3 regions of the Microbulbifer echini genome follow, and region 1 is predicted to be linked to each of the others. Evidence: predicted binding sites of a transcription regulator. Region 1 holds the regulator's gene; each other region holds the start of a gene.
What was found. The regulator LexA, encoded in region 1, represses DNA repair genes until DNA is damaged. The targets are predictions, from matches to a motif close to ACTGTNTNTANANACAGT.
Positions count from the first base shown of each region.

Region 2: a site for LexA is predicted at 3,040-3,057, ahead of ACCI51_RS14530 (LexA family protein). Genes of this name have one in related genera too.
Region 3: a site for LexA is predicted at 3,556-3,573, ahead of uvrD (DNA helicase II). Genes of this name have one in related genera too.

Region 1 is NZ_JBGMEL010000019.1:56,280-61,635, reverse strand. It holds gene nagZ (beta-N-acetylhexosaminidase) at 1-321, opposite strand, end outside; gene ACCI51_RS16540 (TetR/AcrR family transcriptional regulator) at 356-988, opposite strand; gene ACCI51_RS16535 (LOG family protein) at 1,400-2,038, opposite strand; gene lexA (transcriptional repressor LexA) at 2,203-2,808, shown strand; gene ACCI51_RS16525 (hypothetical protein) at 2,908-3,162, opposite strand; gene ACCI51_RS16520 (DUF6586 family protein) at 3,264-3,749, opposite strand; gene topA (type I DNA topoisomerase) at 3,750-5,356, opposite strand, start outside.
Region 2 is NZ_JBGMEL010000014.1:101,351-106,706, forward strand. It holds gene ACCI51_RS14510 (hypothetical protein) at 1-490, shown strand, start outside; tRNA gene ACCI51_RS14515 (tRNA-Cys) at 984-1,057, shown strand; tRNA gene ACCI51_RS14520 (tRNA-Leu) at 1,151-1,237, shown strand; gene ACCI51_RS14525 (SOS response-associated peptidase family protein) at 1,630-2,364, opposite strand; gene ACCI51_RS14530 (LexA family protein) at 2,592-3,023, opposite strand; gene ACCI51_RS14535 (hypothetical protein) at 3,141-3,350, opposite strand; gene ACCI51_RS14540 (helix-turn-helix domain-containing protein) at 3,591-3,833, shown strand; gene ACCI51_RS14545 (hypothetical protein) at 4,944-5,216, shown strand; gene ACCI51_RS14550 (GmrSD restriction endonuclease domain-containing protein) at 5,297-5,356, opposite strand, start outside.
Region 3 is NZ_JBGMEL010000011.1:160,558-165,913, forward strand. It holds gene ACCI51_RS12660 (TRAP transporter substrate-binding protein) at 33-1,178, opposite strand; gene uvrD (DNA helicase II) at 1,318-3,522, opposite strand; gene hexR (transcriptional regulator HexR) at 3,662-4,516, shown strand; gene ACCI51_RS12675 (multidrug effflux MFS transporter) at 4,634-5,356, shown strand, end outside.

The DNA.
Region 1 (5,356 bases):
CAACTCGGCCGCAAGCAACCAGCCTACATCGCGTAATTGAGCCTCTGACGCCAGGGCAGATAACTTCTGCATGGAAGGCAATCGGGTAAACCCCTCTCGGAACCGCTGCACTCGGCCCCCCTCCTGATCAACTGCCAGCAGAATATCGGGGCGAAGCGAACGGATAGAAGCGATTAACGCCTCCAGCTGGACGCGATCTCGATAGTTACGTGCAAAGAAAATCAATCCACCTACTAGAGGATTGCGTAAAAGCTCACAATCTCCACTGGTGAGTTCCTGTCCCTCGATATCAATCATCACCGGTCCAAGTGATGTAGACATATACAGTTCCTCGATGATTCACCCACTACGGGGCTCAACCCACCTCTACCTTCAGCATTGCCGAAGCCGCGGGCACCAAGCGCTCCAGAGTTTCTGACAAACTGCTCTGAGCACCAAAATCCTCTTTCAGGATAGCTTCTATGGCATCGTAGCTCGACAGGGTAAAGATGGTGGCGCCCAGCATAAAATACAGCCGCCAATAGAAAGTAACCGGATCTACACCCGGCAAGGCTTCAGCCAGTAGGCCGGCAAAACGGCGATAGCTCTCGCCATACCGAGACACAATAAAACGGCGTAAGTGCCCCTGGAACTGTGTATAAGCCAACCCCAGTAGCCGCATAAAGCGCTGGGGGTCGAGGCCTCGCGCACGCAGGCCGCCCAGACCCACTCGGTATAGGCTCTCCAGCAAGCCCTCGACCCTTAGGGGCTGACCTGAGGCAATACGCCGGTCAAGCTCCGCCTCCAATGCGCCGGTAAAGGGGGTCAGGAAGCGTTCAAAAACCGCCTGTATCAGCTCCTTTTTGGAGCCAAAATGGTAGTTTACTGCCGCCAAATTGACACCGGCTGTACTTGTGATTGTTCTCAGGGATGTCTCGGTAAAACCTCGTTCAGCGAACAGAACCTCTGCCGCGTCCAAGATGCGGCTAACAGTATCGGTCTGGCTCATAGGTATCAAACCACCATTTAAAACAGCTGTTTAACTCTGGCCAGAGTAGCATATTCCGCCGCCAGTCTGGCGGCATATCACACCAAACAGACTCCCTTTACCTTGGAAGCAATCGGTTGAGATGTTGAAAATAGAGGGAATAACCTGAACGCTTAACGCCACCAGCCTGAGCACACCGCTTTCCCAACATAGGCAAACTAGTACGAATGGCGCTGAGGCTTTCTTTGGGGGAGCGCAGGGAACGACGCGTTAAGTCATAGCGAGAGATCGCCAGAAGTCATTAATCAAAACGATGAACCGCCCGACTCACTGTTTGATCCGCCGAATAGGGATGTATATCACTACACCGATAAGCTGTGTTTTCCTGTGCGGAGTTAGACTCTGAGCGCCTTGAAAACCCAGGCCAACGGCTTAGCCTGGACCACGCATGTGCTGCAAAATTAAATCGGCGGCCTCTTCCACTGTGTCGACCACCTGGAACAAGTGCAGGTCTCTCTCATCAATACAATTTCGCTCTAGCACCGTATCTACAAGCCAGTCATACAGACCACTCCAATACCGTTTTCCAACTAAAACAATTGGAAAGTGCTGCACCTTTCTAGTCTGTACTAATGTGAGCGCCTCAAATAATTCATCCAGTGTACCGAAGCCCCCTGGCAACCCCACAAAGCCCAGCGCCTGCTTCACAAATAAAAACTTGCGCACAAAGAAATATCGAAAATGTAAATTAACATCTTGATAGGGATTGGCCACCTGCTCAAAAGGCAGTTCAATATTCAAACCAATTGAAGCACCAGGTTGATCGAAAGCACCTCGGTTACACGCCTCCATCAGGCCTGGCCCGCCACCAGTAATTACGGGTATCCCCTCCGCAGCTAGCAGTTTCCCCAGCTTAACCCCTTGTTGATATTCCTGGCTTTGCTCGGAGAAACGCGCACTGCCAAATACCGTTACCGCCCCTCTAAATGCGATTAAACGCTCAATGCCATCCACTAATTCAGACTGTATACGAAGAACTCTCCAAGCTTCGGCCACCTTGGCATCCAGCATTATCACTTTCCCTCGCTGTCAGCTCTTTCAACTTTTTCTTTCATTCCTTGTTTTCATAAACACTGTAGCAGCTCATACAGGAACCGGTGATAGGATTGCGCGAGCCCCAAATCTGTATATAATCCCAGCACCTGTATAAAAATACAGAAACGCTAGGTAATTCTATGACCAATCTCACCGCACGACAGACTCAAGTATTAGAGCTGATTAAAGCCTACCTGGATGATACGGGTTATCCCCCTACTCGCGCGGAGATTGCCCAAGAACTGGGCTTCCGTTCACCAAATGCGGCTGAGGAACACCTTAAAGCACTGGCGCGGAAAGGAGCCATTGAAATGGTTGCCGGCGCTTCGCGGGGTATTCGGATTCCAGATCACCAGTCGGGGCTGCCGATTATCGGACGTGTCGCCGCAGGTCACCCCATCCTTGCGACAGAGCACATCGAAGATTATTGCGATCTACCCTCCAGCTTTTTTCACCCGCCGGCTGACTACTTACTACGAGTGCACGGCATGAGCATGCGCAATGCCGGCATTCTCGATGGCGACCTCCTTGCCGTGCAGAAAACAGAGCAAGTTAGGAACGGGCAGATTGTGGTTGCACGGATTGACGAGGAGGTGACCGTAAAACGCTTCCGCCGCAAGGGCAATCAGGCAACGGTGCAACTCCTACCGGAAAATGAAGATTTTGAGACCATCCAGGTAGATATGCGGGATAAGAACTTTATCATTGAAGGCCTGGCCGTTGGCGTTATTCGCCAAACCCCTTAAGTGCCCTCTTAAAGCCTGCGAACTCACACCAAAACTATCCCCCAAAAACAACAACAGCGGCTTATAGCCGCTGTTGAATAGTTTTAACCGATACTCTGATCAGTGAATCGTATGATTCACCGGCATCGATTCCTCCTCCTCGAAGTAGCCCGGCTCCAGGTCTTCTAGATTTTGCACAGCTTCAATACCGGCTTCTAGCATTGCCCGAGCGACTGCCACTTTATGCTTTCGCAGAAACTGTAGACTCTCCGCCGAGAATTGAATGCTCACCAGAGGGTCCTCCTCGTGGCCGGCACGGCGCAATGCCACCTCGCCATTGGCCAGCTCAATAATCTCAAAAGTTTCGGAGGACATTTGCTTTCCCTTCACCGCACATCAGTTTGCGCCCAGTGTACCACAGGCAATTTAGAAGTTTCAGTGGACGCAAACAGATAGAGGAAGTGTGCTGTGTGACCTCAGCACTCTTCAAGGTTAGTACGCTGCCTGCGTACCAGTTCACTCAAAGAGGCATGCCATTCAAGAAGCACTTCAAGGGATAGAGTAACTGGCCTAGGGCCCGCAATATTGTGGGTGGGGATTAGATTTTCCTGTCCTTGTACTTCTTCGGCCAGAGAAAGCTGCAGAAGTTGTTTCCATGCGCACAGCATCGCACTCAACCAGCTCTCGGGCTCTGAGAGCAGTAACTGTAATTCCCTCACCTCGCTACTGGCCCTACCCTGGCTTTGCAGGCTATCGTCGATAACCTGCAGGGATTCCGTCTCAAAACCTAACTGCAACTGCTGGGAAAGCTCTGCCAGGAAAGCCCGGTAGGCTTTCCATAACTGCAGCAGTGCCCCCTCTTCAAGCGCCAGGCGATGAAGAGGGGAATCATAGTGGCTCGTGGAGAGCAATTGACTCTTGCGAAGAGCAGAAGTGACGAGTCCAGTGTAGGGGTTACTCATTTACTTTTTCGCCACTACTTTCTTGGCTGCTGGTTTCCGCTTGGCCGTAGAAGTCTTACTACCGGCTTCAACCTTCCAGGCTCCATCGCGGTAAAAGGCCTTCCAACCGGTTGCCTTACCCTCCTCCTCAGACTGAACATATTGCTCTTGGGTCTTACGGCTGAAACGAATTACAGTATCTCGGCCCTGATCGTCTTGCGCAGGTGCCGCGAACAAGAAGCTGTACTTCGGATCAATCTCACTTTGGTGAGGCAGTAGTTCTTTTACCAGGGGAGCGCGGGTTTCACGATTTTTGGGGAACTGGCTGGCGGCCAGGAACAATCCGGAGGCACCATCGCGGAGAATATAGTGATCCTCAACCTTTTGACAGGCCAACTCAGGCATAGGTACCGGGTCCATCTTGGGAGGCGCCGGTTGACCGTTTTTCAGTAGCTTGCGCGTATTTTTGCAGGCTTCATTAGTACAACCGAAGTATTTCCCAAAGCGGCCGGACTTCAACTGCATATCGCTACCGCATTTGTCACACTCAATAATCGGCCCATCATAACCCTTGATTTTGAATGTGCCCTGCTCCACTTCGTAGCCATTACAATCTGGATTATTGCCACAAATGTGCAACTTGCGCTGCTCATCGAGCAGATAGCTATCCATGGCAGTACCGCATTTGCCACAGCGGCGCTTCTCACGCAGCAGGCGGGATTCCGCCTCCTCATCCTTATCGGCATCGACAGCTTCATCACCAGAAACCAGGTTCATGGTGTTGGTACAACGCTCCTTAGGAGGTAGTGCGTAGCCAGAACAGCCGAGAAAAACACCGGTAGAGCCAGTACGAATCTGCATGTGACGACCACATTTATCGCACTCGATATCCGTATCCGTCGGAGCATTGCGGCGCATGCCCGCTTCGCTCGATTGGGCTTTCTCAAGTCTCGAAGAGAAGTCCTGATAAAACTCATCGAGGAGCTGCTTCCAGCCCTTATCACCATCGGCCACCGCATCCAGGGATTCTTCCAGGCTTGCAGTGAAACCATAATCCATCAGGTTTTTGAAACTTTCGCTGAGTCGATCGGTGACGATGTCACCCATTTTTTCAGCATAGAATCGGCGATTCTCAAGGCGCACATAACCGCGATCCTGAATCGTGGAAATAATCGAGGCATAGGTGGACGGACGGCCGATACCACGCTTCTCGAGTTCCTTCACCAGGGCGGCTTCACTAAAGCGTGCTGGCGGCTTGGTAAAGTGTTGCTTCGAATCCAGTTGTTGCAGAGAGAGCTTTTCCCCAACCTTCACGTCAGGCAGCAACAAATCTTCATCTTTCTTACCGGAAGCGGGCGCAACCTTAAGAAAACCATCGAAGCGAATCACTCGGCCACGAGCACGTAATTCAAATTCACCGGCACTCACCACAATGGAGGTCGAAGTGAACTGTGCTGGAGTCATTTGACAGGCGACAAACTGCTGCCAGATTAAATTGTAAAGGCGCTCCGCATCGCGCTCGACACCGGAAAGCATATTTGGGGCAATACGCACATCGGAAGGGCGAATTGCTTCGTGAGCCTCTTGCGCGCCCTCCTTGCTGCTGTAGCTGTTCGCTGTTTCCGGAA
Region 2 (5,356 bases), on a different contig from region 1:
CTCTGGTACACGCTCGTTGTTTATACATGCCGATCGCCCTCTAATTAGCGGCAACCGCACCAGCAGCATGATCCATGAGCTTGTTCATGTCGGTACAGGCATACATGGTGATGAGCAAAGCGACTGGATCGTTGAGGGGCTGGCCGAGTTTTATTCACTCGAAATTTTGAGAAGAACTGGTGGTATTAGCGAAGACCGCTATCAGGAGGCGATGGATAAGCTGGTGCACTGGGGCGAAGAGGCCCCCACTCTTTTGGTCAGGCGCTCTTCTGGACCGGTCACCGCACGCGCAGCCGGTGTTATATCTGAGCTGGACAAAGAAATTCGCAAAGCCAGCAACGGGAAAGCCGGGATCGACGATGTGGCTCGGGAACTCGCAAGCACTCGCGGTGAGATCACCTTGGAACGATTCAGGAAGCTTTCCGAGCAGGCCGCAGGCCGGCCGGTGAAGACCCTGGCTCAGGAAAACCTGACCGAGAAAGCACAGTAAACCGCAAAATTACAGGTAAAAAAAAAGCCCTGACGACGGGGGGGGGAGAGCGTCAGGGCCAAGACCATTAGGAGTGAAACTTGGAGGATTTCATCCTTGCTACACATCGGGCAAGTACCATCCTGGTGCGCCCTACCAGCGTTACTAAACACGTTTTGGGGGAGACGTGTTAGCCAGATAAAGACAGTATCGAACACCCTCAATGGATTGCCAGCAGCCCCCAAAATAAATTAAGAACAAATGGAAATAGGTTCATCGACTGCAGTACTAAAAGTTATTACGCCTGCTGCCATACGGTTATCCGTGAACTTTCCAGACTTTTTTCCTCAACTTTTGCAAATTGTTGAAATCAACGCTTGACTAATCTCCGTGAGCCCATAGAATAGCGCCCTCTTACGCAGCCAAGGGCACGTAAGTATCAGAAAACGCTAGGATTTTTCAGGTTTATCCGATAGAATTTACTGCGTTTTCAACCGCTAAAAAGCGGTGTGTTGGCTAGGTGGCAGAGTGGTCATGCAGCGGACTGCAACTCCGTGTACGCCGGTTCGATTCCGACCCTAGCCTCCATTTTCCTTTCCATTGCAGAATCCTGTGAGCTGCAATGGGAGTGAGGATGTAGGGCAAAGCAAAATTGCTAAAGCCCCACCTCGCAAGGGACCTGCCCGGGTGGTGGAATTGGTAGACACAGGAGACTTAAAATCTCCCGGCTTAACGGCCGTGCCGGTTCAAGTCCGGCCCCGGGCACCACACACCCCCTAAAAACCAGCAAGTGAGAATTCGCTTGTACAATACTGATACACTGGCTTTTAATCTCCCCCCAATTAAATTCTCGGCACTAAAAATTTTATTTCTTTAGTGGAGAGATTGACAATTTATTCCCAGCCCTATCGACGTTAGAAACTATACCGTGCAATGGTATCGTACCAATCCTTTGCAGCCCTCTCTACTATCAATGAGAGCCATTCCAATCCCGTATAGGGAATACTGGGCAGTTAGAGTTAGCCCGAGGATTTTGCAAATCCCTCTACCGCAGGGGGAAATGGGTTTCATAAAACACCCAAATACTGCATATAAATACAGAGCGCGAATGTAAAGTGTTGACTAACAAGTGAAATACTTAATTAACAAGCTTGTATTACTCATGCAACTAAAGAGTGGCGATAAGCTACTGTCTCACGATGTCCTTTCAGAAACTTCTGCCACTCCTCTGCGCTGCTGGATTGTGCATCAAGCCAAATTTCCACATAATCAGCATTAAGGAAAATCGGGCTGCGATCATGTCCAGCTGCCTCAACCTCCGGAGCTGGGTCATCCGTAATTAGGGCGCATGAAAAATAACCGACTTCATTACCCGGAGACATCCAGTAATCCCATAGGATTGGTGCCCACATCAAGCTCCTCCCCTGTGGCATGAACTGTATCTGGGTTTTCTTACCCTTCTGCTCAACCCACTCAAAAAAGTGCGTGAATGGCAAAATACCATGCCGATAACCAATCAGAGGTCGCCAAGTCTTTGCCTCCAGCACTCTATCCAAGCGAGCATTATAGAGGCTATAGCGGGTCGCTAAATCCACAGCTGACCGTTCAGGCCGAATCGAATAGCGCAGTGGACGCAGCCAATTCCGCTCACCGTCACTCACGACGCCCGGTGCAAAATATCGAGGGTAAACGCGCTCTCCAGCCCCAGGGAGACGGAATTGACTCGCGCGGGGCTGCCCCTTCAGGCCCAGGACATGCTGAATTTCAGTTTTACTAGAAGACGATTCCCACTTCTGATCTAGGCGTAATTGCTTCCATGCCGAAGCGTCAACACCGAATTTGATCGGAAGCAATGACAGCAACTTATTGTTAGGAACCGCAAAGGAGTAACACATACCAGTCCCCCAAGCAGCGTGAGTTAGACCACATTCAATTGAAACCCCAACAGCATTAATTCATCTATGGATTATCATAAAAGGCAAGAAGCTTCGTTTCGTTACATTTCAATACGCCCACAAGCATAGCCGTCAGGCATAATCTCATGGAGATTGTTTTGATGAAAAGTTTAGGACTGGCCACTCTTACCCTGATGATATCCCTAGTCGGATGCTCCTCAGAAAATTCAGGGGCCCCTAGCCCTGCCACAACTGTAGGCTCCGACAAGGATGAACACGGATGTATAGCTTCGGCTGGCTACCTTTGGTGTGCCAAAACGAAAGCGTGCGAGCGCCCATGGGAGTTGGCAGAGAAGATCGGCTTCACTAACACCCCGGATAATTTTGAAGAATATTGTGGCAATTAGAAAATAGCAGCGACGCGCGACGATGTTAAAGCCTGCCACCTCCTCCACTTTTCGTGAGCGATCGACAATCAATAAATCCTTGTCGAAGATGCCGAGCCCCATCATGGAATCCCCATTCGCCCGCGCCATAAAGGTTGCCGCCGGCTTGGAGATCAGGTGTTCATCCAGGCTGAGTGCCGCCTCCTTATGGTCATCGGCAGGAGAGGGAAAGCCACAGGCAATGCCGTGGCCGTAGAGTGGGGAAAGCTTCATTCTGGAAACCCTAAATACTGTATATTCATACAGTTTATTGCCAGAGAGCAGCAATCGGCAAGGGCAATGGATGACTATGAGGCCGGCACTACTCTCAGCAGCGGCCCCAACATTAGGCTAGGCCGCCTTCTCTGTCGGTAGGCTTCTACCTGCGGCCTTTGCCTCAACAGCAAAAATAACGCCCTGCAGGGTTTCCCCCACCTCCTCACCAATCAGCTGCAGCAAGGCAGTGCGCGCGTTCTGATTGGGACAGTTCGCCACCCATTCCAGGCCAGCACATAGGTTATTGACGTGGTGAAGTTGATGAACATGAGCGGTCAAGGGCATGGTCTACCTCCTTGTAGGAACTACAAATCCTAACCACCACAGGCACTGGCTCCGGTGGCTTATCTCCGCCAAGGCCCGCTAGTGAATTATCCGGGCTTTTGGCGACAAACACCGGAACACTACTAAAAATTTACAGTTTATGAACGGATATTCTGGATTATTTCTAATTTAGAAATGCAAAATGCGGTTTTATTTCGAAAATCGAAAATTTGTTATTACGGGAGTACCTAATACGGCTAGATGTTTGAGGCCGGGACACTGGGCGAACACCTACGCAACGCACGGAAATTGGAGGGGATGACGATCGCACAGTTGGCCAACCAGCTGGGGCTGGCGCCATCTCAAGTTTCGAAAATAGAAACAGGCAAGCAGAAGATAGCGGCGGAACTGCTGCCGGCTCGGTGTGAAGCGGTGGGGATTACTTTGGCCGAGAACCTGCACCACTTTGCGCAGATTCCCTTTCCGCCGTTAGTTTCCAGATAGTATGCAAAATTGCCGCAGGAGTTTCGCCAGCATATTCACCGGGTGATCGAGAGTAGTTACCAGCTATGGAAGAGCCTGCGTTAAAAGGAAGCCCTTCTGTTGTTTTTTCTTAAAATATCCAAAGTGCACTAGATATCCCTTAGCAATTTATCGACGATATTATGAATCATTTATTAGAGCTTTATGTTAATAGACCCCCTAGACTGCTGAACCTGGATAGATCAATATCCAGCGTTCTAGATAAGAATGAAGGGGATCAGGTTGTGATAGGAAGCAGAAAGACTAATAAAAAATTATACAGAGAGGGTGAGATATAATGAAATTTCTTAAATTTTGGATCATGATTATCTCGGTACTCATACTATTATTCTTACTCTATAAAAGTAATGCTTTCTTTTTTGATGAAATTCATGAGCAATTTACTATTGGTTCAACAATCCTGATCTCTGCTTTCATTATTGCCTTCTGGCCCGACCTCAAAGAGTGGTGGTCCCCTATAAGAAGTGACATTGAGAAAAAATCACTTTGGGATTCCGGATGGTACAAAAGCTCCATATTAATTCCGGTCAGTATATCTATTTTATTTATCATATGAATAACCCCTCAAATAGTAGATCGCACCTATGAACCATCTTTCACCGGTATTAATAATTTATTTGTAATATATAGATTACCGATAACACTCTTAGCCTTAACTTTACCTTTAGCTGCGTTTGCAGCTACTTACCACCGATCAAAACAGACAGCCAAGACATTACAGGAAAGTATTTTTACAAACTCACTCGGAAATTACCTAAAACACAGGGAGCAATTTTTTTCACTATAAATAGGCTTGAAGAAGAACTTGATATCACATTTACAGACTCAAACGGACTTTATAATGACCTATTTCCAAAGAACGGCCTATCAGAATCCAATGCAAAACCTTTCCTAAATATTAAATCTACAGGAAAGAATGATGAGAAATCCATACTTTATTTTCGCTTAAAAAAGCTTCAAGAAATCTTAGATAGTGTAAATGAAGCTAAATGTATTACAGAGGTGAAGAGATGCTTTTCGGACCTCACATCCCTGTCCATTCAACTCAAGTTTCACTCTAATAGCGGAGTAATGTTTGACAATCCGGACTTAAAACCTTCTCTCCCCAAGGGGATGTTCCCCCTGCCACGGCTAGCATACAAAAACAGGGGGGTAAGAGAACAATTTCAAAATGTAATACAGACATTAAGAATTTTGTGCAACTTCTGCATGGTAGATAGTGAAGATCTCGGAAATTTATCCTATGGAAAAGAATTTGAAGATAAAGCAAAAGAGCTCTTTAAATTCCTAGAACAAGAAGTGCTCCCATATGATGAGTCTAGAATTGTCGTCCCAGAAACTTAACATCTTTAGTTCCTAGATATAGTTGAATCTGAGAGTACTATCTCGACTAGAACTGCAGCCCATACCTATCAGCTACGATTTCAAACTGATGCACGAGCGGGCTGATAGGGCGGCAACCACTCATCAGGGCCTTTGTCGCC
Region 3 (5,356 bases), on a different contig from region 1:
GGCTTTAAAGCAGTTTCCCTTCAGACCCTTCTTTACTCTTCCTTATCCCTTTCATCCAGCTCCCGCGCCTGGTAATAAGCCTCTTCACTGATCTGGTGATAGGGCCGCACATCCCGTTCAAAGTCCTTAAAGGCCTTATAGATGCGCGCGAATTCTGGATCCTGGTTTGCGGTTTCCTGCATGATCTGCGTGTTGATTTGCTTCAGATGAGAAAGCACATCATCCGGCAGACGCCTTAGTTTTACACCCTGTTCCTGCACCAATTCACGCAGGGCGCGGTTATTGCGCGCGGTATACTCATCCAGCATATCCTGGTTTGCTTCGCGGGCTGCCACACGCACAATTACCTGCAAGTCTTCAGGCAATTGATCAAAGGCTTTTTTATTGACAATAAATTCCATCATCGAGCCTGGCTCATGCCAGCCGGGATAATAGTAGTACTCGGCAACCTGATGGAAGCCGAAGGCAAGGTCATTGTATGGGCCAACCCACTCGGTCGCATCAATGACACCGGTCTGCAGGGCGGTGTAGAGTTCTCCACCGGGAATAGTAACCGCGGTGCCGCCAGCCCGGTTTAATACTTCACCACCGAGCCCCGGAATACGCATTTTTAAGCCCTGTAGATCTTCAACCGAGTTAATCGGTTTATTAAACCAGCCAGCCATCTGTACCCCGGTAGAGCCTCCGGCCAGGGGTATTAAATTAAAAGGCTCATAAATTTCCTGCCAGAGTTCCAGTCCCCCACCGTGATGGAGCCAGCCGTTCATTTCCTGGGCATTTAAACCAAAAGGCACCGCGGTAAAAAATTGGGCGGCCGGAATCTTGCCTTTCCAATAGTAGGCGGCGCCATGCCCCATCTGCGCAGCGCCTTCAGACACCGCTCCGAAAATACCCAAAGCAGGCACCAGTTCACCGGCACCATAAACTTTAATTTTGAGACGACCGGACGACATCAACTCAACATTTTTTGCAAAGCGCTCCGGTGCCTGGCCGAGGCCGGGAAAATTTTTTGGCCAGGTAGTAACCAGTTTCCACTCAAATAGCTCTCTAGCGCCGCTATCAGAAAAGTGTTGCGCGGGCCCAAGAGATGCACGGGAGGTTACCAACGCGGCGAAGGTCACTACAAGCAGCGCGAGAAGCCCCAAAATAATGGCGGGATACCAGTTAATTTTTTTCATCGCTATTAATTATCTTTTATTGTTTTAGCGCACTGAATGTCAGCTAACTATTTTTATAGTTTCCGAGACTCCGGCAAAACCGGAGTCTCGGTAAGTTCACTTGTTTAAAATATATTTCGTGTATTGGAGAAGGCAAAATCTACAGCGGTTGTAACTTCGCCATAGTCACCACCAACCATTTACTTCCGGCATCGTCGAAGTTCACTTGTACCCGGGCGCGCGGACCATTGCCCTCAAACTGCACCACGGTGCCCTCGCCGAATTTGGCATGCTCCACACGGCCACCTAAAGACAGTGGCGGCAGGTCATCAAAATCCGGAGCTGGATCAGAAAACTTGCCCACTTTGCCATAATCGGCCTGGTACAGCGGTCGGGAAATCTCCGTCTTGAGGCGCACTTCATGCACCAGATTCACCGGAATCTCAGCAATAAAACGAGACGGGCTGTTATAGGTTTCACTGCCAAACAGGCGGCGGTTTTCCGCGTAGGTAATATATAGCTTGCGCATAGCACGGGTGATGCCCACGTAGCAGAGGCGCCGCTCTTCCTCCATGCGGCCCGGCTCCTGCGCCGACATCTTGTGCGGGAACAGGTTTTCCTCCACACCAGCCATAAACACCAGAGGGAACTCGAGGCCCTTCGCCGAGTGTAGGGTCATGAGTTGAACGGCATCTTCAAACTCATCCGCCTGGCCTTCGCCGGCATCGAGCGCAGCGCTGTCGAGGAACTGATTGAGTAGAGGAATTTCCTCTTCACCTTCCTCGCCCTCCGGCATACCCACGCCAGTAAAAGCTCGACAGGCACTGACCAGTTCCTTGAGGTTTTCCACTCGGGTCTGCCCCTTCTCACCTTTCTCCTTGCCGTGGAATTCCAACAGGCCACTGGTCTCAATCACGTCCTCGGCGATGGCATCCAGCTCTTTGTCTTCGGCATTTGCGGCCAACTGATTCACAAGATCTAGAAAGGCCTGCAGGGCATTGCCAGCGCGGGCAGCGAGTACCCGTTGCTGTAACATCAACTTGGCCGCCTGCCACAGGGAGCATCCCTGCTCACGGGCGTAGGCGCGCACCATTTCTACCGTGCGCGCTCCGATGCCGCGAGTAGGTGTGTTGACCACCCGCTCAAACGCCGTATCGTCATCGCGGTTGGTAATCAAGCGTAAGTAAGACAAGGCATTCTTAATTTCCAGGCGGTCGTAGAAACGTTGACCACCATAGATACGGTAGGGCACCTGCTCGCGCAAAAGCCCCTCTTCAAGCACCCGGGATTGGGCATTGGAGCGATAGAGGATAGCAATGCTGTCACGGCGATTGCCATCGCGCACCCAGTCATTGATTCGCTCGACGATAAAGCGCGATTCATCCTGTTCGTTATACGCCGCATAGACGGCGATGGGCTCACCCTCTTCCCCCTTAGTCCACAATTCCTTACCCAGGCGGCCGCTGTTATTGGCAATCACCGCATTGGCAGCCTTCAATATGGTGGAAGTAGAGCGATAATTTTGCTCCAGGCGAACCGTCTGCACTTGGCGCAGGTCCGCGGAAAAGTGTTGGATATTCTCAATCTTGGCGCCGCGCCAGCCGTAAATGGACTGGTCGTCGTCACCCACTGCGGTGATATGGCACTGCTCACCGGCGAGCAGACGCAACCAGGCGTATTGGATGGTGTTGGTATCCTGGAATTCATCCACCAGGATAAAGGGGAATCGCCGGCGATAGTGGGCGAGAATACTGTCGTTATTCAGCCAGAGCTCGTGGGCGCGCAACAGCAACTCGCCAAAATCCACCAGCCCGCCACGCTGGCAGGCCTCTTCATAGGCGAAGTAAATACGTACCATGGTCTGTAGCCAGGGGTCGGCGCCGGCATTGATATATTGGGGGCGCAGTCCTTCGTCTTTCTGCGCTCCGATCCACCACTGGGTTTCCCGCGGCGACCATTTTTTGTCATCCAGTCCCAGATCTGCCTGAACGCGCTTGATCAAACGCAGCTGATCGTCGGAATCCAGAATCTGGAAGTTCTGCGGCAACTTGGCTTCTTGCCAGTGGGCCTTGAGCAGGCGATGGGCGAGGCCGTGGAAGGTGCCCACCCACATGCCGAAGGTGTTCACCCCCAGCAACTCCTCGATACGCGCGCGCATCTCGCGGGCCGCTTTGTTGGTAAAGGTCACTGCCATAATGGAGTAGGGCGAGGCGCCCTCCACCTGCATCAGCCAGGCGATGCGATGCACCAGTACACGGGTCTTGCCCGAGCCGGCACCGGCCAGAACCAATTGATTGCCGGGCGCGGCGGCTACCGCTTCGCGCTGGGCGTCGTTGAGGGGGTCTAGAATCTGAGATACGTCCATGGGCGAAGATTGTACCAGAGCTGCAGCGTAGGACCTGTGTAAATAAACAGGATTTTGCCCAATCTGACAACGCCAAGCCGCTCGCCAGCAGAGTGTGCAGCGGCTAAACTGCGCCATCTGGCATAGAGAAGGAAGTCCTGTGAAACCGGCGGAAGTCACGCAAAGAATCAGCGAACAACTGTCATCCATGCGCAAATCTGAGCGCAAGGTGGCGGAATATATTCTCGCCAATCCCGACGAAATCATTCATATGAGAATTGTCGACCTGGCCACTGAAGCCCAGGTGAGTGAACCCACAGTGGTGCGTTTCTGCCGCGCCGTTGGCTGCTCGGGCTTCCAGGAGTTCAAGTTGAATCTGGCGCAGCAGCTGGCCTCGAGCCCTAGTTTTGGCCAGATCGCGGTGACCGAAACCGACACCATCGCCGAGTACAAGCGCAAGGTATTCGACTCCACCGTCGATACACTGCTCAAGGTGCGCGACCGTATCGACGACCGCGCCCTGGAAGCTGTGGTGACCGCTATGGCGGCCTCCAAACGCGTGGAGTTTTTCGGCTTCGGAGCCTCCGGTGCCGTTGCCGCCGATGCCCAACACAAATTCTTCCGCCTGCAACTGGCCACGGCGGCCCACTCCGACCATCACATCCAGAATATGTCAGCCATGTCCATGGAGCCCGGCGATGTGGTGGTGGCGATCTCCCAGAGCGGGCGCACCAAGGCTTTGTTGCGCTCCATGGGTATGGCGAAAGAGCAGGGCGCCCTGGTGGTCGGCCTCGCCCCCAGCGGTTCGCCGGTGGCGCAGCAGGCCAGTATCCCATTGGAAGTCGATGTGGAGGAGGATATCGAGATATACACCCCGTTGTCCTCCCGCATCGCCCACCTGGTAGTGATCGATGTACTCGCTATCGGCGTGGCTCAACGCAAGGGGCCGGAACTCCAGGAACACCTGCTAAAACTGAAACAGGGCCTGTATACATTGCGGGAAGACAAGCATTAAAAAAGCTTCTGGGATTGCGGTACTGGATAATGTGCCGCAGCACCTCTACCATGGCCAGTACCCGGCAGCACACAGCCACAGCCGCTAAATTCCTCTAGGCCGCACCAGAGCTACTCCATGACAACCACGGCTTTATCCGCTGAGCAGAAAGCACCGCGCTGGCTGGTGGTTTGGCTTGCCGCCCTTGTCTCTCTGACGCCTTTCTCCATCGACAGCTACCTGCCGGCAATTCCCGCTATGGCCGCAGCACTGGATACTGAGGTGGAGCGGGTGCAGTATTCGGTGTCCAGTTTTTTATTGGGCTTTGCCCTGGGCCAACTTTTCGGGGGGCCGCTCTCCGATCGCTGGGGAAGGCGCTTGGTGGGTACAATTGGGCTGTGTATTTATATTGTCAGCTCACTACTAATACTCTTTAGCGACCATGTGGATCACCTGATTATTCTGCGCTTCCTGCAGGCGGTAGGTGGTGGCTTTGCCACGGTGATTTGCGCGGCCATCGTGCGCGACCTGCACAGCGGCCGTGAGGCCGCCAAAATTATTTCCATGATCAGCACTATTATGTTGATCGCTCCACTGATTGCGCCGGTAATCGGCTCGCTGCTGCTGGCAGTGGGAGGCTGGCAGAGTATTTTTGTTTTCCTGCTGTTGTACGCCATCGCCATGCTGGTACTGGTGCGCTTACTGTTACCGGAAACCGTCTCGCGCTTCACTCGCGCACGGCGCCAGTTGATGCCTCTCGGTACTCTCGTTTCCACTTACGGCCAGGTTTTGCGCAACCGCCGCGCCCTCGGGTTCCTCGGCGCCCAGGCCTGTGTCAGTGGCTCGATGTTTATCTATATC